DNA from 3 places in the Janthinobacterium sp. SUN206 genome. Region 1 is predicted to be linked to each of the others. Evidence: predicted binding sites of a transcription regulator. Region 1 holds the regulator's gene; each other region holds the start of a gene.
The links. The regulator LexA, encoded in region 1, represses DNA repair genes until DNA is damaged. The targets are predictions, from matches to a motif close to ACTGTATNNNNATACAGT.

Region 1 (7,933 bases):
CGTGCGCGTGGGACCGTTCGGCAGCCGCGAAGACGCCGAAAAGACCCGCGCCAAGCTGCAAAAGCTGGGCCTGGGCGGCAGCCTGGTACCGGCGTGATGTTGCAAGGCTGAACGGGCGTGACGATCTTCGATTACCTGGTGCTGTTCGTGCTGGTGACGTCCGTGCTGATCAGCATGATGCGTGGCCTGGTCAAGGAAATACTGTCATTGGTCAGCTGGATCGTGGCTTTTGTCATTGCCAATGCCTATGGCGCCACGCTGGCGAAATTCCTGCCGGAAGCCGTGCCGGGCGAAGCCATCCGATTGTTGCTGGCCTTCGTGGTGCTGTTCATCGGTGTGCGCATTTTGATGGGATTGCTGTCCATGACGGTCGACGCGCTGGTCAAGGTGACGGGCCTGAGCCTGGCCGACCGCACCCTGGGCAGCCTGTTCGGCGTGGCGCGGGGCCTTGTGATCGTGCTGACCGCCGTCATCTTGTGTGGCATGACGTCCATACCGCAGCAGCCATTCTGGAAAAACGCGCAGCTCAGCCCGCTCGCGGAACAGGGCGCGCGCGCCATCAAGCCTTATCTGCCTGCCGCTTACGCGCAGCATGTGAAATTTTGAATTTTTTTTAAAATCAGTAGCACAGTTTAGGAGCACACCATGTGTGGCATCGTCGGCGTCGTTTCCCATCAACCTGTCAATCAATTGCTCTATGATGCATTGTTGCTCCTGCAACATCGCGGTCAGGACGCGGCAGGGATTGCGACCAATCACAGCAGTATGTTTTCCATGCACAAGGCCAATGGCCTCGTGCGTGACGTCTTCCGTACGCGCAACATGCGTTCGCTGCAAGGCACGACGGGCATCGGCCATTGCCGTTACCCGACGGCCGGTTCGTCGAGCGAAGAGGAAGCACAGCCGTTTTATGTGAATGCGCCGTTCGGCATCACGCTGGCGCACAATGGCAACCTGACCAACTGGGAACAGTTGAAGCTGGAAATGTTCAAGAACGACCGCCGCCACATCAATACCGATTCCGATTCGGAAGTGCTGCTCAACGTGCTGGCGCATGAAATCCAGGAAGCGACGACGGGCCTGAACCTGGACCCGGAAGCCATCTTCAAGGCTGTCACCGTGCTGAACCGCCGCGTCAAGGGCGGCTACGCCGCCGTCGCGCAAATCGCCGGCGTGGGCTTGCTGGCCTTCCGCGACCCGCACGGCATCCGTCCGCTGTGCCTGGGCATCAATGAAACGGAACAAGGTCCTGAGTACCTGATCGCTTCCGAATCCGTGGCCCTGGAAGGCATGGGCTTCCGCTTCGTGCGCGATATCGGTCCCGGCGAAGCCGTCTTCATCGATGCTGACAAGCAATTGCACAGCGCCCAGTGCGCCGACAATGCCAGCCTGAACCCGTGCGTATTCGAGTTCGTCTACCTGGCCCGTCCCGATTCCGTCATCGACGGCGCCTCCGTGTACGCCACGCGCCTGAAAATGGGCGAGTACCTGGCCGAAAAAATCCGCGCCGAATTGCCTGGCGTACATATCGACGTGGTCATGCCGATTCCCGATTCCTCGCGTCCGGCCGCCATCCAGCTGGCCATGGCGCTGAACATCGAGTACCGCGAAGGCTTCATCAAGAACCGCTACATCGGCCGCACCTTCATCATGCCGGGCCAGGCGGCGCGCAAGAAATCCGTGCGCCAGAAGCTCAACGCGATCCCGTCCGAATTCAAGGATAAAGTGGTGCTGCTGGTCGACGATTCCATCGTGCGCGGCACCACCAGCCGTGAAATCGTGCAGATGGCGCGCGAAGCGGGCGCGACGAAGGTCATCTTCGCCTCGGCCGCGCCACCGGTGATCTACCCGAACGTGTACGGCATCGACATGCCGACGCGCGACGAACTGATCGCCTACGGCCGCACGACGGAAGAAGTGTGCCGCGAAATCACGGCCGACTACCTCGTGTACCAGGATATCGGCGCGCTGAAACAGGCCATCGCCGACGTCAACCCGGCCCTGACCAACTTCGAGGCTTCGTGCTTCGATGGCGTGTACGTGACGGGCGACGTGTCACAGGAATACCTGGACCGCCTGGAATATGCGCGTCACCATCCGAAGGCGGCAGCGCCCGAAGATACGCCGCGTTCCCAGCTGAACCTGAACCTGGCGACAACAGAAGCATAAGTAAGCTGCCCGGCCGATGCCGGGCATTTTTTTCTCTGCGATCATGAACGATAAAAAAAACTACGGCTTTACCACCACCATCCTGCATAACGACCGCCGCAAGGGCATTGAACATGGCTCCCTGCACAAGCCCGTGCACACTTCCGTTGCCTTTGGTTACGCCGATGCGCGCCAGCTCGCTTCCGTGTTCCAGGGCAAGGAGCCGGGTTTCCGCTATGGCCGCCAGGGCAACCCGACCGTTTCCGCGCTGGAAGACAAGGTCAACAAGATGGAAGACGGCGTGGCCACCCTGTGCTTCGCCACCGGCATGGGCGCCATCGGCGCCGTGGTGCAATCCTTGCTGCGCGCGGGCGACCATGTCGTGTCGTCGGCCTTTTTGTTTGGCAACACCAACAGCCTGTGGCAAACGGTGACGGGGCAGGGCATCGGCGTGTCGTTCGTCGACGCCACCGACGTGGCCAATGTGGCGGCCGCCATCACGCCGGCCACGCGGATTGTTTTCGTGGAAACTATTGCCAATCCGCGCACGCAGATCGCCGACCTGAAGAAGATCGGTGACTTGTGCCGCGAGAAGGGCATCCTGTACATCGTCGACAATACGATGACGACGCCATACCTGTTCCGTCCGAAAGCCGTGGGCGCGGGCCTGGTGGTCAATGCCTTGACGAAATCCATCGGCGGCCACGGCAATGCGCTGGGCGGCAGCTTGACGGATACGGGCGTGTTCGACTGGACGCAGTATCCGAACATCTTCGAGAATTACAAGAAGGCGGCGCCCGCACAGTGGGGCATCGCGCAAATCCGCGCCAAGGCCTTGCGCGACTTCGGCGCCTCTTTGGGGCCGGAAGCGGCGCACCATATCGCCGTCGGGGCGGAAACCATGGCCTTGCGCATGGACCGCACCTGTTCGAACGCGCTGGCGCTGGCGACCATGCTGGCCGCCGATCCGAGAGTGGCGGCCGTGCATTACCCGGGCCTGGCGTCGCACCCGCAGCATGCGCTGGCGACGGACTTGTTCCGCAGCTATGGCTCGCTGTTCAGCTTTGAATTGAAAGATGGCATCGACTGCTTCGATTTCCTCAATCGTCTCAATCTTGCCATTCCCGCCAGTAACCTTGGCGACACGCGCACCCTCGTCATTCCCGTCGCCCACACGATTTTCTACGAGATGGGTGCCGAGCGGCGCGCCAGCATGGGCATCGCCGAGTCGCTGATCCGTGTGTCGGTGGGTATCGAGGATGAGGTGGATCTGCTGGAAGACTTCAGGCACGCATTGGAAGAAGAATAAGGTTTCACTTTTTTGAGAAAAAGATTACATTTAAGTGTAATTAAAGCATATGTGTCTTTTTCTCAATCGGAGAGTGGGAATGAAAAAAATTGTATTTAGTGTTTTTTTATTGTTTTCTTGCGCTGTCTATGCTGATGACCTGACGGATGCGAATAAATTCCTGCAATCCAAGGCTTACCCGCAAGCCTTGGATTTGTACAAGAAACTGGCTCAGGCTGGGAATGCCGAGGCTCAATTTCATTTGGGCGAGATGTATTTGTATGGTGAAGGAGTGGCTGTCGATGCCGCGCAAGCCGGACAATGGTTTGGGCAGGCATCCAAGGCGGGCAACAAGAATGCCGAAGCCGCGCTTGCCCTTATGGCTAACCGTGTCGCGCGAAAAGGTGACATTGATTACTATGTCAACTCATATGCCGGCGAGGATGTTGCCTTGAGTAAGGTCAAGTGCGTTACCCCGGTGATTCCTGCATTCTCCCAAACCAAGCGTCAAATCAGAGATGTGGCCGATAGTGTTGATGCCTGGATGGCGTGCTATAACAGCTTCGTCAGTAATTTGAATGCTTCTTTGCCGCCTGGCAAAGCCATTCCTTCTGATATTGAATCGTTGATGAATGAGCAGGAATTTGAAAAGGCCAAGCTGCGCATGGATGCAGCCTATGCGCGGGTGAGTGCCGAAGGGCGTGAGCTGGCAAAAAATATCTTGGCGCAGCGCGATGAGTGGCACTCCAAAACAGAGGCGTATCTCTTGGCGGAGAATAAAAAAATTCAGACAGAAAATGAAATGAGTGAATTGAATCGCTCACGTACCGCGAACACGCCGCAATGGGTGACCAGTCCTTTGCCAAGCAAATAAGTCAGTCTTGCCGATGTGCTCAATGGGATGGGAATTAAGCGCTCGCAGGTATGCTGCAAGCGCTTTCCCTCTTAATGCCAACTGCGCATGAGTCCGACGGCCAAACCTTCCAATGCAAACTCATCTTCCGGCGACACGGTAATCACCTTGAAGTCCGGATTTTCCGGCAGCAATTCGATGACGGAACCCGTCTTCTTGTAGCGCTTGACGGTGACTTCGTCGCCGATGCGGGCCACGACGATCTGGCCATTCTTGGCGCTGTCGACTTTCTTGACGGCCAATAAATCGCCATCCATGATGCCGGCGTCGCGCATGGACCAGCCGCGCACCTTCAGCAGGAAGTCAGGCTTGGCCGAAAACAGGGCCGGATCGACGTTGTAGCTCGCTTCCAGGTTTTCCTGCGCCAGGATGGGCGAACCGGCCGCTACCCGGCCGATCAGCGGCAGCGACATCAGCAGCGCTGCCGGCACCTTCGACGGCAGCGCTTCGGCGGCGGCGCCGATCAGGCGGATGCCGCGCGAGGTGCCGGGAGAAATCTCGATCGCGCCCTTGCGGGCCAGGGCCTGCAAATGCTCTTCGGCCGCGTTGGCCGATTTGAAACCCAGTTCATTGGCGATTTCGGCACGGGTGGGAGGAAAGCCCGTGTTTTCAATCGCGTCCTTGATCAGGTTCAGGATTTGTTCTTGTCGTGCTGTCAGCTTGATCATGAGCGGTGGGTGCATACTAAAATGCTGTCTATATGAACAGTCTGTATTTTTGTACAGTATCGTTCACTATGCAAGGGGATTTCCGTGTTTTGGGCGAATTTCGCAAGAAATACTTGTCCATGGACGGAAAGCACGGCGGCGCGCGGGCTTTTCGGGCCCATGTGGAAGGAATGATTGAAACGTTTGCAAAAGGCGGTTATAATCTTCGGCTGACCTTCCCACACCCGTCTTGACGCCGGGGTGGGCGATTATCAATCCGACCTGAAGGAGTTTGCATGCGTCATTATGAAATAGTCTTTATCGTCCATCCGGACCAAAGCGAGCAAGTGCCCGCGATGATCGAACGCTACAAAGCCAGCGTAACCACCCGCGGCGGTTCGGTTCACCGCGTGGAAGATTGGGGCCGCCGTCAAATGGCTTACTCGATCCAAAAGCTGCCTAAAGCACACTACATCTGCCTGAACATCGAATGCGACAACGAGACCCTGGTCGAGTTGGAAACAGCATTCAAATTCAATGATGCCGTGTTGCGTCACCTGACCGTTAAAATGAAGAAAGCTGAAACAGCTCCTTCGCCGATGATGAAATCGGTACAACGCGAAGACGCGGCCAAAAGCCACCGCACCGAAGCACCAGCAGCCGCTCCAGCCGCAGCAGCTTAATTCTTGACCAGGATCGTGCGCTGAACCAGCTACAAGTAACCGCCATCATTGCCGAGCGCGAAATATTGCGCTATACCCCGGCAGGGCTGCCGATTGTGAATGCAGTATTGCAACACAGTTCGCAGCAGATGGAAGCAGGGATTGCCCGTTTGACCGAGTTTGATGTTGCCGCGCTAGCCGCTGGCGAAATCTCAGGCCGGTTCAGTCAGGCAAGCTTGGGCGGGGTGTATCAGTTCACGGGTTTCCTGGCCAGGAAGAGCCGCAACAGCAAGAGTTTGGTGTTTCACATCATTGATTTTAGTGCAGTCAATTCTGACTAGCGCATTTTAGATACAGGAGCCTGACATGGCATTCGGTAAAAAGTTCGACAAAAATAAGCTCAAGCTTAAAGAAAAACGCAAACAGCAAAACCCGTTGTTCAAACGCAAGAAGTTCTGCCGCTTCACCGCAGCTCACGTTGAGCAAGTCGACTACAAAGACGTCGACACGCTGAAAGACTTCGTCCAAGAAAACGGCAAGATCATGCCAGCACGCCTGACCGGTACCAAAGCGCACTACCAGCGCCAAGTTGACACCGCAATCAAGCGCGCTCGCTTCCTCGCGCTGCTGCCATACACCGATCTGCACCACGCTTAATCGGTCAGATATTCCTGGAGAAGAACTATGCAAATCATTCTGTTAGAAAAAGTTGTTAACGTCGGTAACCTCGGCGAAGTCGTCAAAGTCAAAGACGGTTACGCACGTAACTTCCTGATCCCGCAACGCCTGGCACGTCGTGCTACGGCAACCGCTGTGGCTGAATTCGAAGTCAAGCGCGCCGAACTGGAAAAAGCTGCTGCCGCTAAACTGGCCGCATCGCAAGCCCAGGGCGAAAAACTGAGCGGCCTGACCGTTCAAGTTGCTCAAAAAGCTGGTGTGGATGGCCGTCTGTTCGGTTCCGTCACCAACTTCGACATCGCTGAAGCGCTGACCAAGCAAGGTTTTGCTGTTGAAAAAGCACAAATCCGCATGCCTACCGGCCCGCTGAAGATCGTTGGCGAGCACAACGTTTCGGTTGCTCTGCATACCGACGTGGTTGTGGAAGTTGTTATCGCTGTCGTTCCAGACGCGAACGCGTAATCGTCTGCGGGCCTGGCCCGCAAGCGTTGCCGCACTATGAAAAGCCGGGTTCGCCCGGCTTTTTTGTGGCCTTTTTTTCGCTCAATTTCAGCCCTTTATTTTTGCCAGCACGCCGAAGCGGGTATAATTCGCGCCATGAACGCCCCCTCTGATCCGCAACTGGATTCCCTCCGTATTCCGCCGCATTCGATCGAAGCAGAACAATCCGTTATCGGTGGTCTGCTGCGCGACAATGCCGCATATGACCGCATCGCCGACTTCATGCATGCGGAGGATTTCTATCGCTATGACCATCGCATCATCTTCGAGCAAATCGTCAAGATGGTTAACGCTTCCAAGCCAGCCGATGTCATTACTGTTTTTGAAACCCTGACCCAGCTCGGCAAGGCCGATGATGTGGGCGGACTCGCTTACCTGAACGCCATGGCGCAAAACACGCCATCGGCCGCGAACATCCGGCGCTACGCGGAGATCGTGCGCGACCGCGGCGTGCTGCGTAAACTCATTACCGTCGCCGACGACATCTCCGGCACGGCCTTCAGCCCGCAGGGCAAGGAAGTCAAGCAGATGCTTGACGAGGCCGAATCGAAGATTTTCGCCATCGCCGAAGAAGGCGCGCGCGGCGCCCAGGGCTGGACCGCCATCCAGCCCCTGCTGACGCAGGTGGTCGAACGCATCGACGAACTGTACAGCCGCGACAACCAGAGTGAAATCACGGGCGTGCCCACCGGTTTCATCGACCTCGACCGCATGACCTCGGGTCTGCAGCCGGGCGACCTGGTGATCGTGGCGGGACGTCCTTCGATGGGCAAGACGGCGTTTTCCGTCAACATCGGCGAAAACGTGGCCATCGACAGCGGCCTGCCCGTGGCCGTGTTCTCGATGGAGATGGGCGGCGCCCAGCTGGCCATGCGTATGCTGGGCTCCGTCGGACAGCTCGACCAGCACCGCCTGCGCACGGGCCGCCTGAACGACGAAGACTGGCCGCGCCTGACGAATGCGATCCAGAAGATGAACGACGCGCAGTTGTACATCGATGAAACGCCGGCCTTGAATTCCATCGAGTTGCGCGCCCGCTCGCGCCGTCTGTCGCGTCAATGCGGCAAGCTGGGCCTGATCATCGTCGATTACTTGC
Region 2 (7,933 bases), 130 kb from region 1:
AGCTTGACGGTCACTTCGCGCGCATCGCGCACCACGTGGGCATTCGTCATGATGATGCCGTCCGGACTGACGATGAAGCCGGAGCCGAGGCCGTGCGTGGGCACGTCGCGGCCACCGCGCTGCCCGCCTTGCGGGCCCTGGAAGCGGCGGAAGAATTCGAGGAAGGGGTCGTTGCCGAAGTCGTCATTGCCGGCCTGGGCCGATGGGTCGTAGGCCACCTTGGTGCTGCCCGTGACGCTGATATTGACGACGGCCGGGCTGTTGCGCGCGGCGATCTGGCTAAAGTCGGGCAAGGCCACCAGCGGCGCGCTTGCTGCAGGCGCGACTGCCGCGGCCACGGGTGCGGCGGGCGTGCCTGCGGTGGCATTCGCGCCGGCATTGTTCTGATGCATCACCATGGCGCCACCGGCGCCCAGCACACCGATCGCGGCCAGCGCGGCTACGGTGCGTTTGATTTTCAGCGATGCGGTATTCGTTTGCTGTTCCATGAATTGCTCCTCATTCAATGAGATTTTGATGTATGCAATAGTGGGCCACGAGTCTTAGGCGGTGCTTAACATTTTTCCATTTGGAAACAGGCATTTGCGCCTTTAAGCGGGGTTTAATCTTGCGTGGCATGGGCAACCAATGGAAGCCCTGAATGCGGCCCGAACGGGCTCCGGACGTGACACTGGCCGGATCGACCGGCCAGTATTCTACTGCATGGGGAAGCGCTGTTCCCTCCCGCCGATGCCGGCGCGTGGCGCCGGGATCAGCTCAGCTCAGCTCAGGCTGCCTGGCGCTGTTCCAGCGCGCTGACGGTGGCGCCAGTGGTGGTGCCGATCTCGATCTTGCGCGGCTTCAGCGCTTCCGGCACTTCGCGCACCAGGTCGATGGTCAGCATGCCGTTTTCAAACGTGGCGCCCGTGACCTTCACGTGGTTGGCCAGTTGGAAACGCTGTTCGAAATCGCGGGCAGCGATGCCGCGGTGCAAGAACGTGCGCTCGACGCCATCTTTCTGCTTGCGGCCCGTGACGTGCAGGGAGTCGCGTTCCGTGATGATGTCGATCTCTTCGCGCGAGAAGCCGGCCAATGCCATCACGATGCGGTACTTGTCTTCCGATACGAGTTCGATGTTGTAGGGCGGGTAGCTGGGCTGCGCATCGGCGCGCTGTTCGTTGAGCAATTGCGCCAGGCGGTCGAAGCCGATGGCGGAACGGTACAGGGGAGCAAGGTCAAAAGTACGCATGATAAATATCCTTTTCATTAAAGCGATAAGAGGGGCGGACCTCACCATGAGCATCCGCCTGTTACCGATATACGGCCTGCCAACGCCCTTTCAAGGCCTTGAAATTGGCGAAAAACGCCCCAGACGGCAAAGAATTTGTAAGAAATTTTTACATGCCCCATCCAGGGATGGGTTGCATGACACCCCTCATGCAGGGCCGGCTTTTGGTGTATGCTGGCGGCATGAACAATGACACCGACATCCAGCTCAGCGGCCCCTTCAAGGCCACCGACGGCTCCGGCCGTGCCCACGACATCAAGGCCATCCGCATCTTCGACGAAGGCTACGGCATCATCGACGTCTACGTCGATTTCGCCGCCCCGCTCGAAGCGGGCGCCTGCAAGGACAAGACCCTGGTCGGCCACATCCTGGCCCGCCTGCGCAGCCTTGGCTATGTAGGCCCCGACTTCGGCCATGGCGACCTGGGCTTGCAAGACAAGAAACTGATCGTCCTGGAAGCGCCTGAGGAATTTTCTGCCTTTGCCGTGAGCAAGGGCTGGAAGGATCTATCCGCCGAATTTGACGAAGACTGAGAACACCTGACCAAATCTACTGCGCGCCGCGCTTTGCGGCCGGCGATGCTCACCGTGCTTTAGCACGGCTGCGCTTCCCGGCCACAAATCACTGCCGCTCGCTACGATTTTGTCAGGTGTTGTAAAGTACCAATAGTATCCGCGCCGCGCCAGCTTCTGCTGCCGCGGCGTTTTTCATGGGCGACAACTTAGTTCAGCTTAGTTCAAATAACGCGCGCTCCAGGCAGCGATGACGTTGGCGACATAGGCCGCGTCGTCGCGACCCGTCAACAGGTGGTCGGCATCGTCGAGCGAAACGAAGCTTTTCGGGTGCTTGGCGGCCGTAAAGATCTCCATCGCGTTCGACAGGCTGACCGTCGTGTCGTTCGGCGCGTGCATCACCAGCAGGGCGCGGCGCAGGCCGGCGATGTGGGTCTTCAGGCTGTGGCTGCCCGCGTCGTCGACGAATTGCTGGCGGATGCGGAAGGGCCGCCCTTCCAGCTGCACCAGCGCTTCGCCTTCGGCGGCGATTTGCTCCAGATGCGCGCTGAACATGCGCGTCACGTACGCGGGCGTGCTGGGCGCGGCCAGGGTGGCGATAGCGGTGGCTTCCGGCACTTGCGACGCGGCGGCCAGCACGGCGGCGCCGCCCAGGCTATGGCCGATCAGCAATTGCGGCGCGGCATGTTTTGCCCGTAGGAAATCAGCGGCGGCGACCAGGTCGTCCACGTTCGATGAGAAATTGGTGGCGGCGAACTCGCCTTCGCTGGCGCCCAGCCCCGTGAAGTCGAAGCGCAGCACGGCGATGCCGTGTTCCGTGAGACCTTGCGCGATGCGCCGCGCGGCCAGCACATCCTTGCCGCAGGTAAAACAGTGGGCGAACAGCGCATAGGCGCGGATGGCGCCGTCAGGCGCATCGAGCCGCGCCGCCAGCACATGGCCGTGCGCGCCGGGAAAATCTTGCCGGGTGGATTTCATTGTCTCAGATCAAAGCTGCCGCGCAGGGCGGCCGAAGGCGCATTGTAGCGCCGCCCGGCCGCCGCCGCTGGCGGCTGGCAAGCTTCAATCACGCTTGGGAATATCCACGCCCCTGGCAACGGCTGGCCTGGCCAGGAAGGCGTCCAGCGCGCGCTGCACGTTCGGGAAGTTGGCAAAGCCGACGAGATCGCCCGCGCCATAGAAGCCCACCAGGCAGCGCACCCACGGGAAGATGGCGATGTCGGCAATCGTGTACTGGCTCCCCATGATCCAGTCACGGCCCTGCAGGCGCTGCTCGAGCACGCCCAGCAGGCGCTTCGCTTCGCCGATATAGCGTTCCAGCGGACGCTTGTCTTCATAATCCTTGCCGGCGAATTTGTGGAAGAAGCCCACCTGGCCAAACATGGGGCCGATACCGCCCATCTGGAACATCAGCCATTGGATCGTTTCATAGCGCAAGCCCGCGTCCTGCGGGATGAACTTGCCCGTTTTCTCGGCCAGGTACAGCAGGATGGCGCCCGACTCGAACAGGGCCAGCGGCTTGCCATCGGGGCCGTCCGGGTCGAGGATGGCGGGAATCTTGTTGTTCGGATTGAGGGACAGGAAGGCAGGCGACAGCTGGTCGTTTTGCTCGAAGCTGACCAGGTGCGGCTCGTACGCCAGGCCCAGCTCTTCCAGCAGGATCGAGACCTTGATGCCGTTCGGCGTCGGCAGCGAGTACAGCTGCAAGCGCTCGGGATGCCGGGCAGGCCATTTTTGGGTGATGGGGAAGTCGGAGAGTTGGGACATGGAAATCCTTTTGAGGTGTATGACGTGGCACAAGCAGGCAAGTATAGCCAAGCATGACAGTTTCAGCAGGACAACACATTCAGCCAAACAAGCCATGCAAAAACCAGCGCGGCGCGGCATCTTCTCCGCTGCCGGCGATGCGTTCGCGGTAGACCCAGTAATGGGCGTGATCGAGTCCTTCGGCAATGAAATAATCGCGCGCCTGCGACTGCCCCCACCAGCCCGCCTCAATGCGTTCGGCGACAGACACCATTTTCAACGGCGAGCCATAAAACGGCCGGTGTTCGCGCATCAGGAGGGCGATGGGCTGGGCCAGCAGCCAGCCGGGACGGGGCATGCCGGACAAGCCGGGCGGCAAGTCCGGCTGCGCGTTTTGTGCGCCTGGCCTGGCCGGCAGCGGCAGCCACTGGTTGGCCGCTTCGGGCCGGTAATCGGCGCGCGGCGCCGCCTGCAAGACATTCTCGGCGCCCAGGCGCGCCACCAGCAATTCCAGCAAGCGCTGGCGCTCCTGCGGCGTGCCGCCCGGCTCGGGAAACAGGGTGTCGCTGGGCGGCGCCATCGGCTGCACCTGCAGCGCTTCCAGGGTGAGGCCGATCACGGGCGCCTCCAGCACCAGCTGCGCCAGGCGCTCCTTGAGCAAGCGCAATAAATGCTCGTCGCGCCAGACGGCCTCGCCCAGGGCCAGGTCGATGACGGTGGGCGGGCGCGCCACCCTGCCCCGCTCGTGCGCCAGCAGCAATTGGATGCGTTCGACGGCGAATTGCCGCGCGCACAGCCAGCCCGTCATTTGCTGCAGCAGACGGCGCGCGCCGAACAGCAGCGCTTCCGCGTGCTCCACGCGATCGAACAGTTCCAGGCTGGCGCAAAACGTGGGCGGCGCTTCGAGCCACAGGTACAGTTCCGTGCCGTGGCCATGCGCATCGTCGAGCATGTCGAGCAAGGCCCCGCCGCAACGGCGCTGCAAGCCGGGCCGCGGCAAATGGCGCAACTGCCCCAGGGTGCGGCAGCCGATGCCGTCCAGCCATTCCAGCCAGGGGCGCGCGGGCGGCAGCAAGGCGCATGGCAAGCCGTCGAGGCGGCGCACCAGGCTCTCCATGCCCAGCACGCGGCCCCGGCGCGTCCCGGCGCGCGCCAGCAGCCAGGCGCCGCGCGCCGTGGGGGCGCACGACAGCTGGGCCGTGTAGCCCAGCGCGCGCAAGCTGGCCGCAATCTGCCGGCACAGGGCGCGCACGCCGCCGAACAGGCGCAGGCTGGCGCCCGCATCGACGAGCAGGGTCGCTTCCTCGCCCTGCGCCACCAGCGGCGAATATTGCAGCAGCGCCAGCGCCACCGCTTGCAGCGCCTGCGCCTCCAGTGCCAAAGAGCGCTCGTGCAGGCGCGCCTGCGGCGCCAGCATCAGCGCACCCGCGCGGCGCATGCCCGGCCGGATACCCGCCGCCCGCGCCAGCGGCGACACGGCCATCACTTGCTCCTGCTCCAGCACCACGCCGAGAAGGTCAGCCGACCAGCGCGGGCAAAACACTTCGAGCGGGAGCCGGGGCAGGTACAGGCCGATCCAGAGTCGCATGGCGTAGCAGTAATGAAGGAGGTTGCAGGGGCAGGAACAGGGGCGCGTCGCGCTGCGGTCCCCGGCGCTTGATGAAGCCGATCTCGATGCCGCCGGCGGCCGGGCGCACGGACAGGCGCAGCGGCGCCGGCGACGCATCCTGCGCGCCATGCAAGGGGCGCAGCATGCAGAACAGGGTGTTGCCGGACTGCGCGGCCAGGTGCAGGCGGCGCAGGCTGTCGGCGCGCACGTGCGGCTGCCAGAACAGCAAGGCGCCGCACGTGCCGCTGCGCAAGATGTTTTCCGCCGCCCACAGGGCATCCTTGCTGCCGGCGCTCTTGAGCCACAGCAGTTGCGACGGCGCCAGCCCCTGCGCGGCCAGGGCCAGCGCCTGCGGCGGATGGGGCGGCTGCAGCAGCACGATGGGCAAGCCCGGCAGCTGCGCCAGCGCGGGCGCCAGCAGCCGCACTTCGCCGCTGCCCGGCTGCTGCACCAGCAGATCGATGAGGCTGCCGCAGGGCCAGCCGCCGCCGGGCAGCTGCGCGGACAGGGCGGCAAAGCCCGTGTCCAGGCAGCGCGTGGCGCCCTGCCCCAGCTGCGATGCGCGCCACAGGGACGGGTGCAAGGCTTCCGGCGAGGCCATCAATTGGGAATGTTGCATAATTGAATATGAAGATGAATACTGTATGCATATACAGTACTATCCAGTCCCCCTTTTGGCAAGGCATATCTGCGCATCCCCATCCGGGGGCCGTCCCGCGACGTCCGAAAAACACCGTTTTTCACATCGATTGCTGTACCATAAGCACTCTCCTTACCGCTCGGCAATGCACCGGGCGGCTTCCTCCGTCCATAAGGAAACGCATTTGACCACCATCCAACTCATCAGCGCCATCGTCTTCGGCCTCGCGCTCATCCATACCTTCGCCGCCAAGTCGTTTGAAACATTATCGCGGCGCCATCCCCGCCATGCGGGCTTGCTGCATTTGCTGGGCGAAGTGGAAGTCGTGTTCGGCTTCTGGGCTTTCATTCTGATCATCATCATGGCCTTTGTCTCGGGCGGCGATGCCGCCATCGAGTATGCCGAGTCGCGCCATTACACGGAGCCGCTGTTCGTCTTTGTCGTCATGGTCGTGGCCGCTTCGCGCCCCGTGCTCGACGCCGTGCAGCGCCTGTTGAAGGGCGTGGCGCGCGTGATGCCGCTGCGCACGGAACTGGCCCTCGTCTGGCTGGGCCTGGCGCTCGTGCCCCTGACGGGCTCATTGATCACGGAACCGGCCGCCATGACCCTGGCCGCGCTGATGCTGGCGCCGCAAATCTTCCGCCCGGGCATCCCTGAATGGCTGAAATACGGCGCGCTGGGTGTGCTCTTCGTCAACGTTTCCATCGGCGGCACCCTCACCTCGTACGCGGCGCCGCCCGTGCTGATGGTGGCCACCACGTGGAACTGGGACAGCGCCTACATGGCCACCCATTTCGGCTGGAAGGCCGCCATCGCTGTGCTGGTCAACGCCACGGGCGTGAGCATCTTGCTGCGCAAATATCTGCACAGCAACACCTCCGACATCAAGCCGAAGGCTGGCGAAGTGGAAGCATCGAAGGTGCCGCTGGCCGTCAGCCTGGTGCACATGATCGTGCTGGCCGGCGTCGTCACCCTGGCGCACCATCCCGTGCTGTTCATCGGCCTGTTCCTGTTCTTCCTCGGCTTCGTGCAGGCGTATGAGCGTTATCAAAGCCCGCTGATCCTCAAGGAAGGCTTGCTGGTCGGCTTCTTCCTGGGCGGCCTGGTGGTGCTGGGCGGCATGCAGCAATGGTGGCTGCAGCCCATCGTTTCCAGCCTGAAACCGCTGGCCCTGTTCTTCGGCGCCCTGGGCTTGACGGCGATTACCGACAATGCGGCCCTCACCTACCTCGGTTCGCTGATCGTCGGCATGACGGACGAAGCGAAGTACATGCTGATGGCCGGCGCCGTGGCCGGTGGCGGCCTGACCGTCATCGCCAATGCGCCGAACCCGGCCGGCGTGGCCCTGCTGCGCCGCGGCTTCAAGGATGAATCGATCGGCGCCGTCGGCCTGCTGGCGGGCGCCCTGCTGCCGACGGCCGTGGCGGGCCTGGCCTTCCTGGCCCTGTAAGACACTACACGGGGCGGCTGCCGGCCGCCCCCACTCCCCTCACCTTCCCCTCAGTTACCTTCCTCAGTTCCTTCATACACGAGGAAATGCAGCCGGTCATAGAACAGGCTGTAGGCATAGTCGAACGTGCCCACGCTGCGAAAACCCTTGTGCAGATACACTTGCAGCGCTTCGCTCTTTTCCCACACCGTCAAGGTGATGCGCGCGCAGCCCTTGCGGCTGGACAAGTCGCGGATCTCATGGAACATCTGCCTGAATAAACCCTGGCCCCGGTATTTTTCGTCGATGGCCAAACTGCTGACGAAACAGTCGTCGGCGCGCGCATGCGCGAGCACGAAGGCGTCATACGCATCGTCGAGCGCCTTCATGTCATCGCGGTAATACGAGACGGCGCCGCACGCCTGGAACTCGTCCATCGTCGCGGCCGTGAAAAAGCCGATGAAGCGCCCGTCCTCGTCATGCAGGCCGTGGATATGCGCCAGGTAAGGGTCGATGTTCTGCCGCCGCTGCAATTCAACGAACTGCAGATTGAGTTTATTGCCGAACGAACAGTATTCCAGGTAACTGGTGGCAAACAGCAATTTGGCCATGCGGTTCTTCGCCTCGTCGCCCAGCAGCTCGCCCGGCACCAGCGTGAGCGGCGCATGCGACAGCAAGCCCGCCTGAGCCTCGTCACCTGGCGGGGCGGTATCGCCGGCGGTTGGCATGC
Region 3 (7,933 bases), 210 kb from region 1:
CCCGTTCGTGGCGGCATAGCGCCTTCTGGTTGTTGCTTTTCTGCATGTTATTTCTTGCAATACCACTCTGATTCACTCACAATCTGCTCCAAAGTAGTGCGCTGCGGCGCGCTGCCATTCCGGTGGCGACGTTCGCGTTGCGCCACCGCTCGTGATTGCCGCACGGCAGATGCCTGCTATATTGGTACGTAGCAGTAGGTCGGTTTCGTGGCGTCTGTGCATCGTTTTCTTCAGATAGGAATCACGCAATGAAAAACCTCAAAATCGGCGTACGTCTCGGTGGCGGTTTTGCCGCCGTCCTGTTCCTGTTGACCAGCCTGACCGTGGTGGGCATCGTGCAGATGCAAAGCGCCAGCAAGGAAACCGATGCGCTCGTCAACGTCAAGGTGCGCAATGAGCGCCTGATCGCCGAGTGGACCAAGGTCATCGAGGTCAACGCGGCGCGCACGGCGGCCGCCTGGAAAGTCAGCGATCCCGAACACCAGAAGCAGTTTGAACAGGAAATGGCGGTCTCGTCTGCACGCGCCACGGAAATCCAGAACGATATCGGCAAGAGCGAGCTGAACACGGACGAGCAGGCGCTGTACCAGGAAGTATTAAGCACGCGCAAGGCCTACACGGAAGTGCGCAAGAATGTGTTCAAGGCCAAGAATGTGGGCGACCTGGAACTGGGCAAGCGCCTGTACGAAGGCGACATGGCCGTCAAGCGCGACATCTACCTGGCGTCGCTGAAGAAGCTGGAATTGCTGGAAGCCAAATTGCTCGATGAAACGGCCGCGCAAATCCGTTCGCGCTACGAAAATGGCCGCATGCTGCTGATCTCGCTGGGCGTGGTGGCCATCTTGCTGGGTATCGCCTGCGCCTACTGGATCACGCGCTCGATCACGCGTCCCATCACGCGTGCCGTCGAGGTGGCGGAAGCCGTTTCCGCTGGCGACCTGACCAGCCATATCGTCGTGGAAAGCCGCGACGAGACGGGGCAATTGATGCATGCGCTGAAAAACATGAACGATAAACTGGTGAGTATCGTGGGCCAGGTGCGCGCCGGTACCGAATCGATCAGCACGGCGTCGAGCGAAATTGCCGCCGGCAACCTGGACTTGTCGTCACGCACGGAAGAGCAGGCCAGCTCGCTGGAAGAGACGGCGTCGTCCATGGAAGAGCTGACCTCCACCGTGAAACTCAATGCGGACAATGCGCGCAGCGCCAACCAGCTGGCCATCGACGCCTCGCAGATCGCCAGCAAGGGCGGCGTGGTGGTGTCGGAAGTGGTCAGCACCATGGGCTCGATCAACGATTCCTCGCGCAAGATTGTCGACATCATCAGCGTCATCGACGCCATCGCCTTCCAGACGAATATCCTGGCCCTGAACGCGGCCGTGGAAGCGGCCAGGGCCGGTGAACAGGGCCGCGGCTTTGCCGTCGTGGCCTCCGAAGTGCGCAACCTGGCGCAGCGTTCCAGCGCGGCAGCCAAGGAAATCAAGGGCTTGATCGACGATTCCGTGCAAAAGGTCGAGGCCGGTTCGCAACTGGTGGACAAGGCGGGCCGCACCATGGACGAGATCGTGCAAAGCATCAGCCACGTGACGCAGATCATGAACCAGATCACCGACGCCAGCGATGAACAGCGCGCCGGCATCGAACAAGTCAACCAGGCCATCGGCCAGATGGACCAGGTGACGCAGCAAAACGCGGCCCTGGTGGAAGAAGCAGCCGCGGCGGCCGAATCCATGCAGGAACAGGCGGCCAGGCTGGCCGAGGTCGTGGGCGTGTTCAAGCTCGATGCCACGCAGCAATATGCTGCCGCCCGTAGCAGCCCGTCCGTGACGGCGCCTGCGCCAGTAGCGGCTGCCACGCGGCCCGCCACGCAGCCCGCCATGCGACGCGCGCCAGCATCCCGCGCGCCAGCACCCACCGTGACTGCGACCTCGCCGGACAAGGCGGCGCAAGCGGACGCGGTGCGCGCACGCACGCCGAAGACGCCGGTGGCCTCCGGCGCCGACGAATGGGAAGAGTTTTAAGCACGGATTCTTAAGCGCAGTTTCCCCCTTGGCATGGCGCGGGCGCTACAATCGCGGCTTGAAGACAGCCGCGAACGCGCTCCGCCATGACCACCCGCCGTACCTCCAGCCCTAGCTCAAATCATCCCGCCAGCCATCCCGCCAGTCCTGGCGCTGCATCGTCTTCCCTGGCTGAACCGGCCAAACGCGCGCGCTGCCCAGCCTGCCTGCGCGCCGTCTCCAGCTGCATCTGCCGCTGGATCGCCCCCGTTTCCCACGCGGTGGAAGTGCTGATTCTGCAGCATCCGCTGGAAGTGCACAATGCCAAGGGCAGTGCCCGCCTGCTGCACTTGAGCCTGCCGAACAGCCGCATGCTGACGGGCGAGCAGTTTGCCCCCGATACGCTCGCCGAATTGCTGGCTGACAAGCACAATGTGCTGCTGTACCCGGAGACGCCCGGCGACCGTTCGCTGGGCATCGCCCCGCCGCCGGCGCTCGACCCTGCCAGCTTGCTCGATCTTGCCCGCGTGCGGCTGGTGGTGCTGGACGCCACCTGGCGCAAGAGCCGCAAGATGCTGTATCTGAATCCCCCGTTGCAACAGCTGCCGCGCCTGCCCCTGCGCGACACGCCCGCTTCCCATTACCTGATCCGCAAGGCGCACGCGCCAGACCAGTTATCGACCCTGGAAGCGACGTGCTATGCCCTGATGCAGTTGGAGCAGGACGCGGCCCGCTTCGTTCCCCTGATCGCGGCATTTGACGGCTTTGTCGCACAGCAGTTGAGCTATGTCATGCCGCACGGTGAAAAAGCTTGAAACGGCATCACGCCAGCCCTTGATCTTGCCCGCGCAGCGGCATAGTATACTGTACGTATATACAGTTGATGGGGCCGTTCATGAAAGCAATCATTCCAGAGCACGATGACAGCTTCGCCGGGCAAGCCATGTTGCCGCCGCAATCGCTGAAAGCCCACAAGGGCCGCGGCGCCGTGTCGAACCTGCAAGGGCGCTACGAGGTGCACGCGCGCGGCGGTTTCGATGATGGCTGGGGCGTGGGCGGCCTGGATGAGGCGGCCGGGGAGGCGGCGCCTCCCACCTGGAAGACGCAGGTCAGCGACGAGCAGGCGCGCACCATTCTCACGCGCAACGCTTCGCCCGACTTGCCGTTCAATGTTTCCTTGAATCCGTATCGGGGTTGCGAACACGGCTGCATTTATTGCTTTGCCCGCCCCACGCACAGCTATCTGGGCCTGTCGCCGGGCCTGGACTTCGAAAGCCGCATCTATGCCAAGGTGAACGCCCCCGAACTCTTGCGCCGCGAACTGGCCAAGCCCTCCTATGTGCCCGAACCGATCGCCCTGGGCGTGAACACGGATGCGTATCAGCCGTGCGAGCGCGAACGGCAACTGACGCGGCGCGTGCTGGAAGTGCTGCACGAGTGCGACCACCCCGTGGCGCTGATCACGAAATCGTCGCTGATCGAGCGCGATATCGACATTCTGGCGCCGATGGCGGCCAGGCGCCTGGCGGCCGTGGCCGTCACTGTCACCACGCTCGACCCGGCCATCGCGCGCACCCTGGAGCCGCGCGCGGCTGCTCCGGCGCGGCGGCTGCGCACCATCCGCACCCTGACGGAGGCGGGCATCCCCGTGGGCGTGAGCATCGCGCCCATCATCCCGTTCGTGACGGAACCGGAAATCGAGCAGCTGCTCGAAGCCGTGCGCGACGCGGGCGCCATCCACGCCCATTACGTGGTGCTGCGCCTGCCGTGGGAAGTGAGCCCGCTGTTCCAGCAATGGCTGGAAGCGCACTTCCCGGAACGGGCCCAGCGCGTGATGAACCGGGTGCGCGAAATGCGTGGCGGCAAGGATTACGACAGCGCGTTCGGTACGCGCATGCGGGGCGAAGGCGTGTGGGCTGACCTCATCCGCCAGCGCTTTGAAAAGGCCGTGCACCGGCTGGGCTTGCACGGCAAGGGCGGCCGCTTCAAGCAGCTCGATTGCACGCAGTTCCGCCGGCCGCTGGTGGTGCCGCCGCTGTGCGCAAAAGTAAAAAAAGGCAATGCGGGGCAGCTGGATTTGTTTTAGCGCAAGCAGTGCGGGGCGCGCGCTTGTGCGTTGACACGGGCACGCGCAAAGGCATGCGCGCTGCGCGAAACAGGCGGACTTGGTGGCGAGTCGCATCGCCGTCCTGCGTCCGTCGTGGGTGATGCCGGCAGGGGGAGCGGGCGACGAGAAACTCATCGCCCGCAGGCATGCCGGGCTTAGCCGGAACGGCTCGATCTTGCTGGCTTGATCAGCAAACGGTGGCGTTGCAAGCCATCAGGCAGAGTTGCTGTGCGGTGCCGCTCAAGGCGCCGCAAGCCGCTTTGCACAGGGTGCAGGGAATGCTGGAAGGGGCGACACCCTGGCTGATGGCGGAGATGCTGGGGCTGCGTTGTACGGCTTTGGCTTGCAATGGCAGATTGTTCATTTTAAAACTCCTTGTGGTGGCGCCGCCGCGGGCAACGGCAATGGGTGTGCGTACCGAAGTACGGTGCTGATCGTTTCCCGCCAACGACCGTATGCTGAAGCGCGTGCACGCATCGCTGCGCCCACGAGCCCCGACAATTCAAATGCTGTTGACGTCAGCGTTGCGACCAGTAGCGCACTGCGCCGACGCTGACCGGTATCACATCGCTGACGTCGACGGCGAAGCGGGCGACCGTGTTGGCTACCTGCAGGTTTTCCGGGTTGAAGAAGGTCATGATGATGTCGTAGCACTCGGAGCCCGGGCGGCACACGGGACTCTGTTGCACGACGATGGTATCGAGCTGCATGCCCGTGGTCTTGGCCAGCATTTCCGCCGCTTGCATGGCATTCGTGGCCGAGAAGTTGAGCGCGCGGTCCATGCCCGTGACGCCCAGGTTGCGGAAGTCGTAATAGATGCGGTTCAGGAAGTTTTCCAGGCGCGCGCCCGTGTTGCTGCTGTTGATGTCCAGGCTGTCCTGCACCGCCATCAGGCTGTCGATCAACTGCGGCACATTCCAGCTGAACATGCCCCGGATGGCCGGCTGGATCACGGGAACGACCTGGCCGGACATCAGCCTGGCGGCGCCCGAGATTACGCCGGGAAACGAATTCATGACGACCAGGCCATCGATGGTGCCGACATAGGCCTCGAACAGCAGTTCATAGGTCATGTCGGCATACGGACCGACGGGGACGACCGCGTAAATCGGCGTGGCGTCCAGGTTGACGGTCCAGGTCAGCGATTGGCGGAAATATGGCTTTGCGCGCAGAAATTCGATCAATTGCTGCGGATCGCTCGGATTGTTCCTGTCCGATGGCATGGCCTGGACGAAGGAATCGCGGCGCGCTTCGCTGCCGAAGTCGACGCCCAGGTTGCCCAGCGCATACACCAGGGTCGGGCCCTTGGCGCTGCCGCCGCAGCCGCAATCGGAGGCATCGATGCCGGAAGCGGCGATGCCTTGCCGCGTCGCGCCGGAAGGGCCCGCAAGGTTGGCCAGGGAGGGGGTTTCCAGCATGGGAATGCTGAGCGGATGCGCCTGCGCGGAAGTGTCGGCATTGGCTGGGCTCGCTTCAATCACAGTATCGTCTGACATTTCAATTTTCCCTTTTAATAATAGTTGAGTGGCGCCCGGCACATTCAATGTCCCAGTCAGGAGGCGGCGACAGTCCAGCTCGCCATTGGTGTTGCAACGCGTTGCGCTTTGCAGCAATGCGCTGCAAACTCCACGAGGGTCAGGACGATCCCCATGTTGGTGTTGCCGGCATAGCAGCAAGGCTGCGATGGCCGAGACGATCGGGGTGGCAAAGCTGGTGCCGCTGCTGAGCCGCACGCGCCCTGCGGGCGCGGCGCCGAGGATGTCGGTGCCGGGCGCCATGATGCCGCGCGCGCGATAGGCTTCGCCCCAGTTGCTGTTGGGCATGGGCGCGCCTTGCCGGTCCAGTGCGCCGACGACCAAGGTGTATTTGATGGAGGCGGGAATATGCAGGCAATCGCAGCCGTCGTTGCCCGCCGCGGCGATCAGCAGGACGTTGCGTTCATGGCATAGCTGTATGGCTTTTTGCAGCAGGCCGTCGGCGGTGCCGCTGTCGGACAGTTCGCCGCCGCTGACATTGATGATGTGCGCGCCGTGCTCGACGGCCTGGGTGATGGCGCGGGCCAGGTCGAGCTGCGTGCATTGCGTCAGTGCGCCGTCGGCGCGGTCGGCAAAGATGGGCAGGATCAAGCCCCGACAATGGGGAGCCAGGCCCGTGACGGGACTGCCCGGTTGGCCAAAGATGATGCTGGCGACATGGGTGCCGTGTTGCGATGCCCGGCCGTTGCCGCTGGCACCCGTGGCGAGTGTGTCGAGCGTTTGCAGCCTGGCGCCGGCAAAGCAAGGGTGGCTGGTATCGACGGGACCGTCGAGCACGGCGATGCAGATGTCGGCACAGCCGGTGTTGCCATCCTGCAAGGCAGCCAGGCCGTGCAGCAAGCCATGATTGGCCAGGCTGTCGTGGGTGGTGGATACTTCCATGGTCGTCGGCACGCGGTGCTCCTTGCTGGGTCCTGGAGGGCGGGCGGCGCACCGCTTGAGGTGCTCCGCCCGCCTGCTGCGGCGCCTGCTGCTCCAGCGCCGATAGCATGATCTTTAGCAAGGGACGTGCCAGAAGGCCAAGTGCTTGATTTTTAAAGGATGGGGCGGATTTGCATTGTCGTGCTGCAATAATGTTGGCGGATATCGTCCACCCTTGTTGAGCGGGATGGACGAAAACGGCAGGCGGCAAGGACGGGGAGGGCGCGCCCGGGACACGGCATGGCGTGACGCGGGCGCGTGCGGCGGTTCAACTATCCTTGCTGTAGCAGGCGCGGCTGGGCCGCAGGCGCATGCGCACGAGGGACACCAGGAAGCTGAAGCCTGCCTGGTTCGGATCGATGACCGGCACATAGGTGTGCAGCGCGTCTTCCAGCAGCGCGCTGACGCGCGCGGCGACGCCGACAAATCCTGTGCAGCCCAGCAAGATGGACTGGGCGCCGTCTTCCTGCACGGCCCGCATGGCGGCCTTGAAGGTTTTTTCGACCACCGTGTCCAGCTTGCCGAGGTCGGCGACGGAACAGTCGATGGAGCGGATGGAGGCGAAGCTGTCCTGCAAGCCGTAGGTCTGCATGTGGCCCTGCTGCATGGCGAGCGTGCTGGGCAGTATCGTCATGATCGACAGGCGCTGGCTGAGGGCCAGCGCGGTAAAGGCGGCGGGCGGGAAGCCGCCGAGGATGGGGATGTCGATCACTTCGCGCGCTGCTTCCACGCCGCACATGTCGAAGTCGCTGAGCCAGATGCCGTCATAGCCTTCGCGTTCGATTTCCCTGGCCAGCTGCACCACCGGATAGCCGTTTTGCAGCCAGTCGACGCGGTATTCGATGCAGTCGTTCCCAGTAGAAATATTGCGCACGGACACTTCGACATCGGGCGGCATCACGGGCTCGATGGCGTCGAGCAGGCGCTGGTTGTAGATGGACGTGGCCACCGGCGCCACGATGCAGATGCGCAGCGGCTTCATGCGGCGCTCCCTGCCGCTGCGCCGGCGTTGCCAGTGAGCGGCATGTAGGGTCCCAGGTAGCCGATGGCGTTGATCAATTGCATGAAGCTGTCGAGTATCAGGCCGTCCCGTTCCCGCAATGCCGGATGGGCTTGCAGGCCCAGCAGCGTCACCTTGCGCTGCATCAAGGCCGGGTTGAGCGTGCCGTCCGGTAGCAGCAAGTCGCCATTCGAATACACGGCCTGGCCATCGCCCTCGACAAAGTAACTGATGGTGTCGGGCGCCATGCAAAGGGGCGTGCTGCGGCTGCTGTCCCAGGCCAGCAGCGATTCGTTCTGGTACAGGACCGTGCAGAGCCGTTCACCCGCGCGGATGGTGATCTTGCCCAGGTCGAAGCCATTGCGCGAGT

Region 2: a site for LexA is predicted at 5,774-5,791, ahead of imuA (translesion DNA synthesis-associated protein ImuA). Genes of this name have one in related genera too.
Region 3: a site for LexA is predicted at 2,864-2,881, ahead of O3300_RS08990 (PA0069 family radical SAM protein). Genes of this name have one in related genera too.

What each region holds. Positions count from the first base shown of each region.
Region 1 covers NZ_JAPWIB010000001.1:2,198,412-2,206,344, reverse strand. The annotation lists gene O3300_RS09960 (SPOR domain-containing protein) at 1-97, shown strand, start outside; gene O3300_RS09955 (CvpA family protein) at 118-606, shown strand; gene purF (amidophosphoribosyltransferase) at 646-2,169, shown strand; gene O3300_RS09945 (cystathionine gamma-synthase family protein) at 2,213-3,457, shown strand; gene O3300_RS09940 (tetratricopeptide repeat protein) at 3,537-4,310, shown strand; gene lexA (transcriptional repressor LexA) at 4,382-5,017, opposite strand; gene O3300_RS09930 (hypothetical protein) at 5,050-5,250, shown strand; gene rpsF (30S ribosomal protein S6) at 5,293-5,679, shown strand; gene priB (primosomal replication protein N) at 5,700-5,999, shown strand; gene rpsR (30S ribosomal protein S18) at 6,025-6,315, shown strand; gene rplI (50S ribosomal protein L9) at 6,343-6,798, shown strand; gene O3300_RS09905 (replicative DNA helicase) at 6,934-7,933, shown strand, end outside.
Region 2 covers NZ_JAPWIB010000001.1:2,332,171-2,340,103, forward strand. The annotation lists gene O3300_RS10480 (Do family serine endopeptidase) at 1-488, opposite strand, end outside; gene O3300_RS10485 (Hsp20 family protein) at 767-1,228, opposite strand; gene O3300_RS10490 (hypothetical protein) at 1,450-1,800, shown strand; gene O3300_RS10495 (S9 family peptidase) at 1,999-2,757, opposite strand; gene O3300_RS10500 (glutathione S-transferase N-terminal domain-containing protein) at 2,842-3,546, opposite strand; gene O3300_RS10505 (DNA polymerase Y family protein) at 3,626-5,113, opposite strand; gene imuA (translesion DNA synthesis-associated protein ImuA) at 5,043-5,753, opposite strand; gene O3300_RS10515 (putative Na+/H+ antiporter) at 5,959-7,224, shown strand; gene O3300_RS10520 (GNAT family N-acetyltransferase) at 7,275-7,933, opposite strand, start outside.
Region 3 covers NZ_JAPWIB010000001.1:1,984,288-1,992,220, reverse strand. The annotation lists gene O3300_RS09000 (methyl-accepting chemotaxis protein) at 249-2,021, shown strand; gene O3300_RS08995 (tRNA-uridine aminocarboxypropyltransferase) at 2,108-2,815, shown strand; gene O3300_RS08990 (PA0069 family radical SAM protein) at 2,944-4,086, shown strand; gene O3300_RS08985 (hypothetical protein) at 4,295-4,471, opposite strand; gene O3300_RS08980 (S8 family serine peptidase) at 4,626-6,536, opposite strand; gene O3300_RS08975 (aspartate/glutamate racemase family protein) at 6,832-7,545, opposite strand; gene O3300_RS08970 (DUF917 domain-containing protein) at 7,542-7,933, opposite strand, start outside.